Linked DNA regions of Thermosynechococcus vestitus BP-1. The protein of the gene in region 1 interacts with the protein of each later gene in a pairwise test. Links are inferred from orthologs where the notes say so. Each region holds a gene or a part of one and is shown on either strand. Other genes may lie near its edges. The genes, in order: TLL_RS04745 and ftsZ.

The links.
Region 2: the proteins of TLL_RS04745 (region 1) and ftsZ interact in binary tests that used the Escherichia coli proteins (3 or more experiments, as listed by UniProt). The link is inferred for Thermosynechococcus vestitus BP-1 from one-to-one orthologs.

The regions. Positions count from the first base shown.
Region 1 is NC_004113.1:958,218-961,519, forward strand. Bases 259-3,239 are described here. They hold TLL_RS04745 (rod shape-determining protein), read left to right. Parts: upstream 259-1,219; coding sequence 1,220-2,260; downstream 2,261-3,239. Other genes in these bases: TLL_RS04735 (hypothetical protein), read left to right, coding at 259-675; TLL_RS04740 (YtxH domain-containing protein), read left to right, coding at 672-1,031; mreC (rod shape-determining protein MreC), read left to right, coding at 2,274-3,038; mreD (rod shape-determining protein MreD), read left to right, coding at 3,004-3,239. Also shown: more of TLL_RS04735, read left to right, coding at 85-258; more of mreD, read left to right, coding at 3,240-3,302. UniProt on the Escherichia coli protein: Forms membrane-associated dynamic filaments that are essential for cell shape determination. Acts by regulating cell wall synthesis and cell elongation, and thus cell shape.
Region 2 is NC_004113.1:2,490,905-2,494,162, reverse strand. What follows is about bases 147-3,083. They hold ftsZ (cell division protein FtsZ), read left to right. Parts: upstream 147-965; coding sequence 966-2,201; downstream 2,202-3,083. Other genes in these bases: TLL_RS12105 (SDR family oxidoreductase), read right to left, coding at 2,242-3,083; TLL_RS12115 (metal ABC transporter permease), read left to right, coding at 147-866. Outside these bases: more of TLL_RS12115, read left to right, coding at 21-146; more of TLL_RS12105, read right to left, coding at 3,084-3,108; TLL_RS12100 (acyl-CoA desaturase), read right to left, coding at 3,115-3,258. UniProt on the Escherichia coli protein: Essential cell division protein that forms a contractile ring structure (Z ring) at the future cell division site. The regulation of the ring assembly controls the timing and the location of cell division.

The DNA.
Region 1 (3,302 bases):
GGCGCAAAATCACAGTAGCAAAACCGGTAGGACTCATTTTGGGGAACGCTGGCAGGCACCACAGGTCCAGATTGCCAGCAACCGGTGGTTCAGCAGTTGCACCCCCAGGGCAACCATGGGGCGATCGCTGTTCGCTGGTTGTTGATTCTGGTTTTCATTCCCCTGTTTGTTCAAGGGATCCCGCGTAACCTTACCTTTGAGGCACTGCGGCAGGAAGACTGGCATCGCTTTCCCAATCCGGTGGCGCTACAGAAAAATTCAGAAATGAGTGCTGACTTTAACTATCTCCCCCCCATCTTCCCCGCCGCTGTGGCACCCTATGAAAAGATGAATCAGTCGCTGCGAACGCCAATGTCCCCTATGCCACGAATGGTCTGGATTGTGATTGGCTGCAATTGCCTGATTGCGCTGATTGCATTATGGTTGGCGTGGCAGTTAGTCAAGCTACGGCAGATTCTGCGGGGGGTCTCCCGGGCGCTACTGGATGCGGAGCGGAGTACCCACGGCGTCTTAGGTGGTGCTCCTGAGGTGATTATGATTGGCCAGCGGGGCGTGTCAGGCCTGCGATCGCAATTGCCCAAATGGCGTCGGCAACAGCGCAATGTCCGTCTGTTTTTAACCTTGATAAGCTGGATAGGGCGGTACGGTGTCCGCCTACGAAGGAGAAAGCGATGAGTCAGCAACAGGGTGGCGGTGGTGCTTTTTTAGGAGGTTTGCTCCTAGGGAGTGCGATTGGCACCGTTGTGGGGCTATTGATTGCTCCGCGCTCCGGTAAAGAAACCCGACAACTGCTACGCAAATCCGCTGATGCCCTACCCGAACTGCTCGAAGACATTACCACCAGTTTTGAGCAGCATCGCGATCGCCTCTCAGAGGCTACCCAAGAGCGCTGGCAGGCCACCTTAGAACGGCTCAAGGAAGCGATCGCCGTCGGTATTGAAGTCACCCAGCAGCAGCGGCAAACCTTTCAGCGTGAAGCCAACGGCAGGGCCTTGAGCGACCCTGATGAGGAGGATGCTGTCAATCAATAGGCTGCTTTTGGGTCACCAGCCCAGGAAGATGAGCCAGGAAATGTAGGAATCATCCCCTTAGCCAACACTCTCGCCAGAGGGAGAATCCGCCGAGATTTTCCAAAGAAAACGTAATACAATCTTGCCATCATGTTTTTTGGTAACAACACTGTTACGACCAACAGGATTCAAAGAAGGGGTACACCATCGTGGGACTATTTAGTCGGCTATCACGAGATATCGGCATTGACTTGGGCACAGCTAACACACTGATTTATATGTCCGGACGGGGTGTGGTTTTAGAGGAACCCTCCGTTGTTGCCATTGACCAAAACACCAAACAACCCCTTGCCGTTGGCGCTGAAGCGAAGCGAATGCTGGGGCGGACACCGGGGAATGTGGTGGCCGTACGTCCACTGCGGGATGGTGTGATTGCCGATTTTGAGCGTGCCGAACTGATGCTGAAGCACTTTATGCGCCAAGTGCACGGCGGTAAGAATTTGTTTGCCCCCCGGGTGGTGATTGGTATTCCCAGTGGCGTTACCGGTGTCGAACGCCGGGCCATTGAGGATGCTGCTCGAGGTGCTGGAGCGCGGGAAGTGTACTTAATTGATGAACCCGTAGCCGCCGCCTTTGGGGCGGGTTTACCCGTCGAAGAACCGACGGGCAACATGATTGTCGACATTGGTGGTGGCACGACCGAGGTGGCGGTTCTCAGTTTGCAGGGCACCGTTTTAAGTGAATCGGTCCGGGTGGCTGGGGATGAAATCTCTGAGGCGATTGTCCAATATTTGAAAAAAGTGCACAACCTGATTATTGGCGAACGTACGGCTGAGGAGATCAAGATTCGCATTGGCTCTGCCTACCCCAATGACAGCTATGACTCCGAATCCATCGAAGTGCGGGGCCTGCACCAACTCTCTGGTCTACCACGCACAGTTGTGGTCAAAGCAGAGGAGATTCGCGAAAGCATGGCTGAACCCCTCTCGGCCATTATTGAAGCAATTAAGCGTACCCTTGAGCGAACTCCGCCGGAACTAGCTGCAGATATTGTTGATCGCGGGATTATGTTGGCCGGCGGCGGTGCGCTGCTACGGGGTCTGGATACCCTCATTAGCCATGAAACGGGCATTGTCGTCCATGTGGCAGCGGATCCCCTGCGGTGTGTGGTCATGGGTACTGGTCGTGTCCTGGAAAACTTCAAAGACTTGGCTCGTGTCTTTTCCACACAGCCGGCAGTGATTGGCTAAGGATTCAGTAGCTATGGCTTTTTTACTGCGCTGGTGGGGGCGCTATGCAGGTGGCCTAGTCCTTGGCGCTTTGGTGCTCACCAGTGCTTGGATTGTGCGCCAAACCAATGGGGCAGCGATTCGTGAACTCTACCGCCTGCTCAGTTTGCCCTTTCAAGGCGCGGTGGATGATCAGCAAGCCTTGATTCAAGCCCGCACATGGCAACTGGAGCAGCAACTGGCGGCCGTCCAAGCGGAAAACCAACGGTTGCGGCAAATGCTACATGCACCAATGCTCCCCAATTGGAATGGCCTCATTGTTCCGGTGATTGGGCGCAGTTCCGATCAGTGGTGGCGATCGCTCCTCTTGGGGGCAGGCAGTCGCCAGGGTCTCACCATTGGTTCAGTTGTGGTGGGCAACGGTGGCCTTGTGGGTCGCATTACAAGCATTACCCCCAATACCAGCCGGGTGACGTTGCTCACGGATCCCGCCAGTCGCGTCGGGGTTGTGGTCGGTCGGACGCGGCAGATGGGGATTCTGCGGGGACAACTGAACCAGCAGGTCATTGTCGAGTTTTTAGAGAAGGACCCCAAGGTGCAGCCCAAGGATGTTCTTTATACCTCAGCCCTGAGTAGTCTTTATCCAGCAGGCATTCCCATTGGTGAGGTGCAATCGGTGGAACTGAGCGATCCCACCCGTCCCCATGCCACCGTTATTCTTGGCGCACCGCTTGATCGCCTTGAGTGGGTCACCGTCATTCCCTATGCTGAACCGACAGACACGTTTATACCAAACTAGCCTCAACTGGCTAATTACCATTGGCTCTGTAGGGTTCTGTGCCCTGCTGAGCTTTATTCACTTACCTAACTTGCCTCTTTTGGTGCCGGACTGGTTTTTAATCTGGGTGGTGGCGTGGAGTGTCAAGCGCTCCTGGAGTCAAGGGGTCCTGGCGGGCATTGCCCTCGGCTGGATTCAAGATGGGTTGGTCAGTGCTCATCCTAGCCACGCCGTCAGCTTAGCTTTCGTGGGGGGGCTGACCGGCCTGATGCAAAAGCAGCGCTT
Region 2 (3,258 bases), 1.5 Mb from region 1 along the record:
TTTTCAGGGATAGAGGACAGATGATGATCACTTGGCTATTGGAGCCACTGCAACACGCCTTTATGGTCAAAGCACTGGGAGTAAGCACCCTTGTGGGCTGCGTTTGTGCTGTATTGTCTTGTTTTTTGACCCTGAAAGGCTGGGCACTGATGGGGGATGCTGTGTCCCATGCGGTCTTACCTGGTGTGGTTTTGGCCTACTGGCTAGGGTTACCCTTTGCTTTGGGAGCTTTTGTCTTTGGTTTGATGGCCGTGACCCTGATTGGTTTCATTCAGCAGCAAACAAGGGTGAAGGAGGATACCGTTATTGGCTTGGTGTTTACGGGCTTTTTTGCCTTGGGGTTGGTGTTGCTCTCGAAGACCGCCAGTAGCGTTGACCTAATGCACATTCTCTTTGGGAATGTCTTGGGGATTAGCGATCGCGACCTCTGGCAAACGGTCATTGTTAGCCTCATTACATTGATCACGCTCGCCCTCCTGCATCGCGACTTCATCCTCTTTTGCTTTGACCCCACCCATGCCCGCACCATTGGCTTGAATACAACGCTGCTATACTATCTTCTGCTGGCGTTGCTGTCCCTAACCACTGTGGCGGCCCTGCAAACCGTGGGCATCATTCTCGTTGTGGCGATGCTCATTACACCGGGGGCAACCGCCTATTTGCTAAGCGATCGCTTTGGCATCATGGTACTGATTGCCCTAGCCGTGGGTGGTCTCGGCAGTTTGCTAGGCACCTACATCAGTTACTATCTGGATGCGTCAACGGGGGGCTGCATTGTTGTTCTGCAAACAGTCATTTTTTTGCTGACGATGATTTTTGCCCCCAAGCACGGTCTTTTGGCCAAAGCCCGCTCCCCCCTGAGTTAGAAGAATGATAAAGATTGTTTTGTGGGGGATTGTCGATGCCGTTGCTAGGGTTCATGATATAGTTGCCCCATATTTATCATGGGTAAAGACAGTTGCGTTATGGAGTCAGATCAACAGTGGCCTACGGAACCTGTTCCCCCTGAAGTCCCCCCGTCCTTTATTTCGGGAGAGGTAGCCATTGCATCTGGCGACAATGGTCATGGCGCACCAACCGATGTCTTAAGGAGTTATGACAAATTGGTGGAAACTTCAGCGGCACGCATCAAAGTGATTGGTGTCGGTGGTGGCGGTGGCAATGCAGTAAACCGCATGATTGCCAGTAATGTGGCGGGTGTTGAATTTTGGTGTGTCAATACTGATGCGCAGGCGATCGCCCAATCCCAAGCCCACCGCTGCCTGCAAATTGGCCAGAAACTCACCCGTGGTCTTGGCGCAGGTGGCAACCCCGCCATTGGTCAAAAGGCGGCCGAAGAATCCCGCGAAGACCTGGCTGCGGCGCTCAAGGACGCTGATTTGATTTTCATTACCTGTGGCATGGGGGGCGGCACTGGCACCGGCGCTGCCCCAATTGTGGCGGAAGTGGCCAAGGAACAGGGAGCCCTCACCGTTGCAGTGGTGACCCGCCCCTTTACCTTTGAGGGTCGTCGTCGAGCGAACCAAGCCGATGAAGGGATTGAAGCACTGCAAAGTCGCGTGGATACCCTAATCGTGATTCCCAATGACAAGATTCTCTCGGTCATCTCTGAGCAAACATCGGTTCAGGATGCGTTTCGCGTTGCTGATGATGTGCTGCGCCAAGGGGTTCAGGGGATTTCCGACATTATCAACGTGCCGGGGCTGATTAACGTGGATTTTGCCGATATTCGCTCGGTGATGGCTGATGCCGGTTCTGCCATGATGGGCATTGGTATTGCCTCTGGAAAGTCACGGGCCACTGAAGCTGCCCTCAGCGCCATTTCTTCACCTCTACTGGAGCGGTCTATCGAGGGTGCCAAGGGCGTTGTCTTTAACATTACAGGGGGCACCGATCTCAGTCTCCATGAAGTCAATGCTGCCGCAGACGTCATTTACAATGTGGCCGATGCCAACGCCAATATCATCTTTGGTGCTGTCATTGATCCGCAAATGCAGGGGGAAGTTCAAATCACCGTTATCGCCACTGGCTTTAGTGGTGAACCCATGAGCCGCACCCGTGCCACAACCAAGACAACACCCCTGACGAACCGCCCCCTAGCAACGACATCTCCCCCTCCTGAAGCGCCTGCACCAGAGGTTGAAGCCAAACCGAAGTTGGACATTCCTGAATTTCTCCAGCGACGGCGACCGACCCCCTAGGTATGCCAGGCATCCCTCCTGCAGCCGGGGGCAGTTGACCTCAAAGACCCAATTCACGAGCGATCGCTCGTAGCCCCTCGCGGTAGGAGGGATAGCGGAGTTGCACCCCTAAGGCCTGCTTGATTTTGTCATTGCGCACTCGGCGGGATTCACGCCAAAAAGATTGAGCCATTGGACTCAGATTGGCTGCCTCCAAGGGTATTGCTGGTGGTGCTGGACGACCCAAAAGACGATAGGCCTCAAGTAGCACAGGGAGCGACTCTGAGGGTTGATCATCACTCAGGTTATAGATTTCCTGTGGGGTAGGCTGTGCCAGCGATCGCTCAAGGGTTTGGACAATATCTGCCACATGGATACGGCAAAAGTAGTGCCCCGGCTTATCAATGAGTTGAACATCGCCCTTGAGAATACGAGCGATAGGATTACGCCCTTCTCCGGGGCCATAGATGCCGGGGAGGCGAAAAATGTGGGTAGGCAAATTGGCGTTAAGAAAGACTTGCTCAATCCTGACGCGGTGTTGTGAACGCAAATTTTGGGGATTGACGGGTGTCGTTTCATCTACCCAGCCCCCTTGGCGATCGCCATAGACCCCCGTTGTCGAAAGATAGCCAAACCAATGCAGATTCAGTTTTTCTAACTGAGGCAACAGTGCTAGCGCAACCGCATCCTCCCCTTGGCGATCGGGGGGAATACCATTAAGGACGTGGGTTACCCCCTCAAGGGCAGCTGGTGCTAAGGGAAGTTGCTCCCCCTGCTGCTCCCATTTAAAGGGAAAACAGGGAAGGGTGCTGAGTTCTGGCGGCGGCTCCCCCCGACGGTTGGTCATGACCACATCAATGCCTTGGGCGTGGAGCGATCGCGCCAACCAAGTTCCTGTATAACCACAACCGAGAATAAGAACCCGCATTGCCCGCTAATCTTGGCAAGAGGCTGCCGGTGCCTCCACCAACCGTACCTTCTTGGCCAAGCCCAGCAATTGCAAGAAGCGAATGGTGAGCCACGTCAGATCCAATTCCCACCACTGCAAACCATGGCGTGCCGAGTATTGATAGGCGTG